Regions from separate parts of the Photobacterium satsumensis genome, predicted to be linked through region 2. Evidence: riboswitches for the same ligand, from Rfam matches in the RefSeq annotation. Region 2 holds a riboswitch; each other region holds the start of a gene.
The links. Region 2 has a riboswitch for thiamine pyrophosphate ahead of thiC (phosphomethylpyrimidine synthase ThiC). Riboswitches for the same ligand answer to the same signal wherever they lie in the genome.
Positions count from the first base shown of each region.

Region 1: it holds a riboswitch for thiamine pyrophosphate, as region 2 does, so the genes downstream of both, thiD (bifunctional hydroxymethylpyrimidine kinase/phosphomethylpyrimidine kinase) here and thiC (phosphomethylpyrimidine synthase ThiC) in region 2, are expected to answer to the same signal.
Region 3: it holds a riboswitch for thiamine pyrophosphate, as region 2 does, so the genes downstream of both, thiB (thiamine ABC transporter substrate binding subunit) here and thiC (phosphomethylpyrimidine synthase ThiC) in region 2, are expected to answer to the same signal.

Region 1 is NZ_JAKJSK010000006.1:952,250-955,501, forward strand. Features, by position in the region: gene L4D79_RS04520 (hypothetical protein) at 1-388, opposite strand, end outside; gene L4D79_RS04525 (PhnA domain-containing protein) at 642-1,214, shown strand; TPP riboswitch at 1,410-1,506, shown strand; gene thiD (bifunctional hydroxymethylpyrimidine kinase/phosphomethylpyrimidine kinase) at 1,566-2,393, shown strand; gene L4D79_RS04535 (ABC transporter ATP-binding protein) at 2,414-3,184, shown strand.
Region 2 is NZ_JAKJSK010000011.1:208,173-211,424, forward strand. Features, by position in the region: gene thiC (phosphomethylpyrimidine synthase ThiC) at 1-1,707, opposite strand, end outside; TPP riboswitch at 1,826-1,923, opposite strand; gene L4D79_RS22275 (voltage-gated chloride channel family protein) at 2,034-3,252, opposite strand, start outside.
Region 3 is NZ_JAKJSK010000016.1:47,050-50,301, forward strand. Features, by position in the region: gene thiP (thiamine/thiamine pyrophosphate ABC transporter permease ThiP) at 1-305, opposite strand, end outside; gene thiB (thiamine ABC transporter substrate binding subunit) at 343-1,323, opposite strand; TPP riboswitch at 1,435-1,555, opposite strand; gene L4D79_RS25630 (DUF547 domain-containing protein) at 1,676-2,458, opposite strand; gene leuD (3-isopropylmalate dehydratase small subunit) at 2,613-3,215, opposite strand; gene leuC (3-isopropylmalate dehydratase large subunit) at 3,232-3,252, opposite strand, start outside.

The sequences.
Region 1 (3,252 bases), on a different contig from region 2:
AAGCGCGTTTTACCTCATCGATATCAATGGTATAAAGCTTGATCCCCAACTTGTTAACTTCATCAGGCACACAAACCGTATCACTTCCGGCTCCAAAGCAGACATCACCAGTGGTATCGATTACACCGCAATCCGTATCTTCAATATCGATTCCAAGTGACCCCAGTTTGTTATCCAGTTCGGCCTCTGAGCCTGCCGGAAGCTCATCAGGCAACGTAATCGGGTACTGACTTTCAATGCTATCAATACTTGTATAGCCTTGTGCTCCCTCAATTTCGGCGCCTGTAACAGAAAATACCTCGGCGTTGCCAGACACTGTATTGACAACGTCTTCATCGTCACAGCCAATAAGTACTAAAGATGAAAGTAAAAAAAGTGCCTTTTTCATAAATTATCCTATTTTCTTTCTATAACGACTTGAACCAGCACTTTGATCTTAGTCCCAAACCAACATAACCTCATACAAATTTGTTGCATTTTTTTTACTTAAAAATTGATTCAGCACGTTTTTTGAACGTAAGTAAATGAGAGTATTGTGATCATGATCTTGATTCCTTTCCTTCTCAGAATTAAATGGCATAATAAACAGAATAGTTACCTGTATGGTAGCTAACACCATTACACTTCCTTGGAATATTCCTATGAGCATTGAATCAATCGTTAAAGAGCGCTCTGGCGCTAAATGTGAACTGTGTAGTTCAGAAGACAACCTGAGCGTTTATGAAGTACCTGCGTCTCCTGATCAAACAGCAGGTAGCTGTGTGATGGTATGTGGCACTTGCCGTACAGAAATCGAAGACGCTGAAACCCTGGACCAAAACCACTGGCGTTGTCTAAACGACAGCATGTGGAGCCAAGAACCAGCTGTTCAGGTTATGGCTTATCGTTTGCTTAAGCGTCTTTCTTCTGAAACTTGGGCACAGGATTTGCTCGATATGCTGTACATGGAAGAAGACATGATTGAATGGGCAGAGAAAGGCATTGCACTCGCTGAGCTTGACGCGATAAAAACGATTGACGTAAACGGCACTCCCCTACAAGCTGGTGACAATGTAACTATTATCAAAGACCTGCCAGTAAAAGGCTCAAACCTTGTGATCAAACAAGGTACCGCTGTACGTGGTATCCGCCTAACTGACAACCCATTGCACGTTTCAGGTAAAGCAGCGGGTACAAACATGGTTATTATCGCGGCTTACTGCAAAAAGATGTAATTAAACAGGCAGCCATTTTATGGCTGCCTGTTATTCCCTTTCTGTATTTTTCTTCATCCATCACCTCATTTTATTCCTAACATGTTTGCCCTATAGGAAAAAACATGTTTAGATTAGCCTCATCTTCAGGCATTTAAGCCAGAAAACAGATTTAATAAGGCCAATACATTTCTTTGGTCCTTTAAGCAAAATTTTGTCCGTTAGTCGGGGAGCCGAGCGCTGAGACCACGTAGTGGGACCCGTTGAACCTGATCCATTTAATAATGGCGTAGGGAACTAGCTGCACTGCCCCTTTTCGACCCCTTTCTGGTTCGACGGCATTGGCTACCTTACGTCTTAATAGAGGTAACTATGTCAATTCCATCAAACACCCCGATCACCCTTACGATTGCTGGTTCAGACAGCGGTGGCGGCGCTGGCATTCAGGCCGACATTAAAGCTATTTCCGCTACTGGCGGCTATGCCTGTTCGGTCATCACAGCCTTAACGGCGCAAAATACGCAAGGTGTGACCGGCATTCTTGGTATTGATCCTGCCTTTGTCGAACAACAACTGGATGCCGTATTTTCAGATCTTGACGTTAAAGCAGTCAAAATTGGTATGCTGAGTGATGCCAATATCATCCGCATGGTGGCAAAAAAGCTGCGCCAATACCAACCTAAGTTCTTGGTTATCGACCCGGTAATGGTGGCAACGAGTGGCGATCTTCTACTGGAGCAAGAGGCTATCTCGACGCTAAAATCAGAATTGCTGCCCCTTGCCGATGTGATCACCCCTAACCTACCGGAAGCCGCAGCACTTATTGGTGCAACTCTACCTGAAACTGAACAGCAAATGTCTGACATGATTTCAGCGTTGCGTGCCATTGGTGCCCGCTCAACCCTTCTCAAAGGTGGCCATCTAGAAAAAGACGCCTTCAGTACCGACCTGCTCATCCTCGAGAATGACGTTATCCGCATGAGCACACCACGTATAGCAACTCGCAATACCCACGGTACAGGGTGCACGCTCTCTGCGGCTACAGCTTCCTTCCTTGCCCAGGAATACCCTCTAGAACAAGCGGTTCGACATGCTAAAAGCTATATCACCAAGGCTATCGATCATGCGGATGAGTTACAAATTGGCTCAGGGCACGGTCCGGTAAATCATTTCTTTTCCGGCCATTTTAAACCTGAATAAGCATGGAAGCTGTCAACAAAATGAACAACACTCTTGCCGCTGACAAAGCAGTAGGGATGGCCGTCAATATCGATCAACTAACGCTTCGATATAATGATGCTGTACACCCGCTGTTCAAACACCTCGATGTTACATTGCCAGCAGGAAAATGGACCTGTTTGCTTGGTAAAAGTGGCTGCGGTAAAACCACCCTGCTTCGTCACCTTGCCGGTTTACTTGAAGATAATGTGGATTGGGCTGGCAGTATCACTACCAGCAATGCATTACCACTTGGTGGCAATCTTGCCTACATGGCACAGCAAGACCTGCTGTTGCCATGGCTAAATGTCATCGACAATGTGTGCTTGAGTGCTCGCTTTGGTTCTTCCCAAAAAACCGATAAGCAAAAGGCAATGGCAATGCTCGACGCAGTTGGGCTTGCAGATAAGTCAAATGCTATGCCAAACCAGCTTTCTGGTGGCATGCGTCAGCGTGTGGCTCTTGCTCGTACCTTAATGCAAGACAAACCCTTGGTGCTGATGGATGAGCCTTTCTCTGCACTCGATGCTGTCACACGCCATAAATTACAGTCATTGTCTGCAACCCTACTTGCAGATAAAACAGTCTTGTTGATCACCCATGATCCCCAAGAGGCACTGCGCCTTGGCCACCACATTTACATGATGGCTGGCTTTCCAGCATCAATTAAGCCATTACCTGTACCATTAAGTATCCCGCCTCGGCAATTTGATGGTGAGCTCGCGGCCCTCCAGCAAGGGATTATCAACGAACTGGAGAATGACTATGTCTGATCAATCCATGTCGTCAAAATTGAGCAATCCTTTGCTGGAACAGCAAGCGGCCAATCAGCAAGCAAACA
Region 2 (3,252 bases):
CTCCTGAGGGAGTGTTTCATCATGGTAGGCTCGAGCCGTTTCAGGATCTAAAGCCAGATTAAATTGATCCTCCCAGCGGAACTCAAAGCGTGCCTTCGACAAGGCGTTATCGCGAACCTGAGCGCCGGGGTGGCCTTTTGCTAAGTCTGCCGCATGGGCACACAGCTTGTACGTGATCAGCCCCACCTTTACATCTTCTTTATTCGGCAGGCCCAAGTGTTCTTTCGGGGTGACGTAGCACAGCATGGCACAGCCATACCAGCCGATCATGGCGGCACCGATGCCAGAGGTAATATGGTCATAGCCCGGCGCGATATCGGTCGTCAACGGCCCCAAGGTATAAAATGGCGCTTCATCGCAGTGCTTGAGCTGCTCTTCCATGTTCTCTTTGATCATGTGCATCGGTACATGCCCCGGGCCTTCAATCATCACCTGGACATCGTATTCCCATGCAATCTTGGTTAGCTCACCCAGTGTACGCAGCTCACTAAACTGCGCCTCATCATTGGCATCAGCCACCGAGCCCGGGCGCAGGCCATCCCCCAATGACAGGGCAATGTCGTACTGGGCACAGATTTCGCAAATCTCTCGGAAGTGCTGGTACAGGAAGCTTTCCTGATGATGGGCCAAACACCATTTGGCCATGATTGAACCACCGCGCGAGACAATACCCGTGACCCTTTTGGCTGTCATCGGGACATAGCGCAGCAAGACGCCGGCATGAATTGTAAAGTAGTCGACCCCCTGCTCGGCTTGTTCCAGCAAGGTATCGCGGAATACGTCCCAATTTAGGTTCTCGGCAATACCATTGACCTTTTCCAGCGCCTGATACATAGGCACAGTACCAATCGGGACAGGGCTGTTGCGGATGATCCACTCACGGGTTTCATGAATATTTCGCCCGGTAGAAAGATCCATTACCGTATCGCCTCCCCAACGGGTCGACCACACTAGTTTCTCAACCTCTTCTTCAATTGAAGAGCTGACCGACGAGTTACCGATATTGGCATTGACCTTGACCAGAAAGTTTCGGCCAATAATCATCGGCTCAGATTCGGGGTGATTGATATTACAAGGGATGATAGCCCGGCCTTCAGCAACTTCACGGCGGACAAATTCGGGGGTAATTTCTTCAGGAAGGTTTGCACCAAAGGCCATACCCGGATGCTGTTGGTTGAGCACCTCATCTCGATATGTTGCCCGCCCCATATTTTCACGGATCGCGATATATTCCATTTCGGGCGTGATGATCCCCTGACGGGCATAGTGCAATTGGGTGACATTAGCACCTGTTTTGGCGCGCCGGATACGAGACTGTTGCTCAAACCGTAGCTCATCAAGTGTGTCATCGGCCAAACGGTCTTTGGAGTATTGCGAGCTTAGCTCATCAAGATGCTCGGTATCACCCCGCTCCTCAATCCATGCTTCACGCAGTTTTGGCAGGCCAGCATAGATATCAGCGGGTTGCTCAGGATCGGTATAAAAGCCAGAAGTGTCATAGACACGTATCGACTCATTGGGCTCAAAAACAGGATCATCTTTGCTCCCACCAACCAAGCTGTCGGCCAGGGCAATTTCACGCATTGGCACCCGGATATCTTCGCGGCTACCGGTGACATAGACTTTCCGGGAGTTCGGGTAAGCCTGGGTGGTCAGTGAATCGATAAATTGTTTCGCTTCCAGTCTCGCTTGTTTGCGATTCGACATAGCAATTTCCTTTTTAGTCCATAAAGGGGAAAGTGCTTGGCGGATAGGTGCGTAAACAAGAGGCTATACGTAGGGTGTATAGTTTCGTCTGATACTGCCACTGTGAATACAGCGATGCAGAAGAGTCTCTCTTGTTCCCTTCGCAGGTATTAGCCTGATCAGGTTCTACGGATCCCGCAATGCGGTCTCAGCCAAATGGCACTCCGACAAGTTGAACTAGCAGTATATGAAAGGGGTTCTGCCTCGGCAAGGCAGAACCCACAGTTTTAATACTTATTTGGCAAAAACATTGCTACCTTTGCATAACACGCCGCCTCCAAACAAAATTATTTGAAGCGCTTCACAAGTGACTTAAGCAATGAGGAATGGGTTTCTCTCAGCTCACCGAGCTTATGGGTGATCTTCGGCGCACCATCCAAGTCAAGCAGCTTAGGTACCGCCACTCGCTGTGATGAATAAATCCCGGTGTGGCCACTGAAGAAATAAGCGGTATAGCAAGCAATGGCGAAATACAACATGTGCTCAGCCCCAAATAGCTCAACACCCATAATGGTACAAGCCAGTGGTGTATTGGTCGCTGCGGCAAACACTGCCAAGAAGCCAAGGGCGGCAAATAAATCAACCGGCGCACCCAGCACCCAAGCCATGGTATTACCCAACGTCGCTCCGACGAAGAACAAAGGCGTAACTTCTCCGCCCTTATAACCAGCAGCAAGGGTGATAGCCGTTAACAACAATTTGAGTAGCCAGCTATACCACTCGGCGCCTCCATCCTGGAAGGCACTTAAAATACTGACGCCACCTTCCCGGCTCGAATACACACCCAAGCCAATATAATCATAGTTGCCGATCAGCTGAACAGCACCAATGACGATCAAACCACCGACAACCACAATCAGGTATGGGTTTTTCAGGGTCGCCTTAAAGATATCTTTGAAGGCATGGGTTAGCTCACCGAATAAATACCCCGCCAATCCAAATGCAACCGCAGCGACCACAATCTTGGCGATCATCCACAAGTCCACTTTGACCGCATGTTCAAATAAGGTGATGGTTTCAAGGAAATCGATGCGGTAATGAGTATGGTGCACGCCCCAGGCCGAGCAAACCACATCTGCCAATATTGCAGCGAACAAGGCCGGAATGATTGCATCGTAACGCAAGCGGCCTATAGCCAATACTTCAAGGGCAAAGATAGCGCCAGTCAACGGGGTGCCGAATACGGCACCAAAGCCAGCGGCTACACCTGCAATCAGAATAAGCCGAGTGTCAGACTCATTTAGCTTAAATTTACGTGCTAGCCAATGGGTCGATGCCCCACCGATTTGCACAGCCGTCCCTTCACGGCCTGCAGAGCCACCGAACAGGTGGGTGATCACTGTGGTAATCAATACCAAAGGTGCCATGCGAGCTGGAATACCGGCACCGGGTTCATGGATCTCATCCATGATGAGGTTGTTACCACCCTCTGAGTTTTTCCCTAGATTACGGTAGCAATAAACAATCACCAAGCCAGCCAACGGCAAGAGGTAGATGAGCCATGGA
Region 3 (3,252 bases), on a different contig from region 2:
TATATCGCCAACAGGCCGAAGACCGCGACCAATACCGGCAGTACCAAGGTCATGGCAAAGATCCGCATCAGTAGAGCTTTGCCGGGGAATTGCCGGCGCGACAGGGCATAGGCAACGGGAATCGCCGGCAGGGTACTCAGCAGTGTCGAGAGCAGGGCTTGAGTGAAGGAGAAACCGGTAATATGCCGCAGATACGGATCATGCCATAGCGAGGCAATATCGAGATCACTGGCCTCATTGATCAAGGCGCCAAGGGCTCCGATCACGAGAAAGAGAATGAGCCCGGCAGTCATGAGACCGGGCATCAGTTGGGTGGTACGTGTGTTCAAAAGTGAGTGCCTGCTACTTGGTCAGTGCTTGTTGCCACTCGCGTACCCAGCTTCTGCGCTGCTTCGCAACGTCTTGGGCTGAAAACTCCAACGCCTTAGCGGGTAGGGTTAGCGCTTTGAATTCAGCGGGCTGTGCGACACTCGTCACCGGGTACATCCAGTTACCCGTCGGGATCACGGATTGGAACTCTGGCGTCAGGATAAAGGCCAGGAACTGATCGGCCAGCGCTTGGTTGGGGCTGCTTTTCAGCTTGGCGGCGACTTCCACCTGCATGTAATGCCCCTCACTGAAATCGGCGGCTTTGTATTTGTCATCCTGCTCGGCAATTAGGTGATAGGCCGGAGAGGTGGTGTAGGAGAGCACCATATCGGACTCGCCCTTGAGGAACATGCTATAGGCTTCAGACCAGCCTTTGGTGACCGTGACTGTTTTCTGTGCCAGTTGCTGCCAAGCGTCAGCGGCTTTATCGCCATATATCGATTTCATCCACAGCATCAGGCCCTGGCCCGGGGTCGAGGTGCGTGGATCTTGGTAGATGATGCTTAAATCATCACGGTTGACCAGCTCATCCAAACTCTTGGGCGGGTTCGCCAGTTTGCTGCTGTCATAGACAAAGGCGAAGTAGCCGTAATCATAGGGAACAAAGGTGGTGTCATTCCATCCGTTTGGTAGGGCTAGTTCGCTAGTATCAACTTGGTGTTCAGCCAGCAGCCCTGTTTTCTTGGCTTCGGCAATCAGGTTGTTATCAAGGCCAAGCAATACATCGGCTTTGGTGCGTTTGCCTTCAAGGCGGACACGGTTGAGGATCGACACCCCGTCATCCAGGGCGACAAATTCCAAATTACACTCGCACTGTGCCTCAAAGGCTTTTTCGATCGCCGGCCCCGGTCCCCAGTCAGAGGCGAATGAGCTGTAGGTGTAAACCGTAAGGGTATTGTCCGCGGCCAATGCCGGAGCGGCAGCCAAGGTTAGAAGGGGAAGTAATTTTTTCACTATGCGCTCCTGATACTCTTGCGTCCGGCAAGAGGAAAAATAATCGTATGAGAGCGGCACAGGGTTGAGTAGAAGGCTGGCATCATGCCTGCCCGGCGGGATAACAAGGCATACCGTATCGAACTCAATTCCTACGCCAGCATTAACTGGATCAGGTTCTGTGGGTTTTGCCGGAGCAATCTCAGCGGCTTGCAGTATGACCAAGGCAAGCGGCGCTCCCCAATGAGAACGCCTGTTATTGTAATGTGCCAAGGTACGGGTTGCCAGCAGCAACGCTCTTTTATGCTAATCCTGATATCGGATTGGCGGCGTGCCGCCAGGTGTGTTCGTTGGCTCCAGAGAGTGGGTTTGACTACTGAGCGTCATTAAGTGACCAGTTGTAATCATAACTGACGTTATTGAGGGTGATTGGCTTTCCGTGCCGGTACTGGTTGATGTGCTTTTGTAGTTGGGATTGGTTACCAAAGTCACTGCCATACCAGTCATAAATCGAAGAAAGTGTGGTTTTGCCGCTTTTCGGGTTGACACCTTTACCGCTGTTGATAAAGCGGGTGGCAGATTTCTCCAGCAGACGCTCGTTATTGGTGGCAGTGAATGCTTCTGGCTGGAGATCTGGGCAGCCTAGGCTGGCGCAGTTGACCACATAGTGGATACGCGGGTCCTGCCAGATCGGGCGCAATATGCGGTGCTCGATATCATTGAGGGAGAGCGTCTTGCCATTGATAGTTAGTACTTGCTCATCCCATGGGCCAAAACTGAAGAAACCGCCCAGTTTGGTGATGGAAGAGACGGGGTAGCTATCGAGGATCAGCTTGACCGTTTGGGCGTTATAGAGGTTAACCCAGTAGGCAAATTGCTCGTTGCGGCTCAGTTGGTGCGGATCTCGCTTGGTGAGATCGCGCAGGTAGCGGTCCAGCTCGTATTTGTCACTGTCAGTCACCCGGCCGTAGCGGAATAAGGTTTGGTTGGGCTGGACAACAAGGTATTTATCGAGCACCCGTTGCCAGCGGCTGTGATCAACGGTTTGTGAGTCGCTGGTGGCGTATTGCTGCCAATAGGGCCAGAGATCGGCCTTGGGGGCCGCAAAAGTACTGGCCGATAGCAAGAGAAACAACAGGCTGACAAAAAAGCGCATAGAACATCCTTAATCTTGGTCCCAAGAGACGACAGGGTTTAGCTTAGACGACCTGCTGGTGGCTCGGTTTATTGCATAAAAGACAGAAAAACGCCCCAGTCATAGTGAACTGGGGCGTTAATGTTATCTGTATTTAGCAAAAACAGTAATGACGTTACGCCAAGAAAGCAGGGATCTTATTTTCGTACTCGGCAATTTTGTCTTCGTGCTGCAAGGTCAGGCCGATATTATCAAGGCCGTTTAGCAGGCAGTGACGACGGAACTCGTCGATTTCAAACCCGTACTGCTTGCCGTTGGCAGTCACCTGCATCGCTTCCAGATCAACGGTGACTTCAGCACCTTCATTCGCTTCGACGTACTGGAAGATTTCATCGACTTCCTGCTCGGTCAGGCGAACCGGCACCATCTGGTTGTTGATGGAGTTGCCGTAGAAGATATCGGCAAAACTTGGCGCAATCATCACCTGAATACCGTAATCGGCCAGTGCCCATGGTGCGTGCTCGCGGGACGAGCCACAACCGAAGTTTTCACGAGCCAGCAAGATGCTGGCGCCTTGGTAGCGCGGGGCATTCATGATGAATTCTGGGTTTGGCTGCTCGCCGGCATCGTCAAGGAAGCGCCAGTCATGGAACAGGTGCTTGCCGAAACCGGTACGGGTGACCTTTTGCAAAAACTGCTTAGGGATAATGGCATCGGTATCGACGTTGGCTGCATCCAATGGAACGACCAATCCGGTATGTTGTTTAAATCCTGTCATTGTTTCGTTCCTTCTCTTAAGCCGTCACTGCAACGTT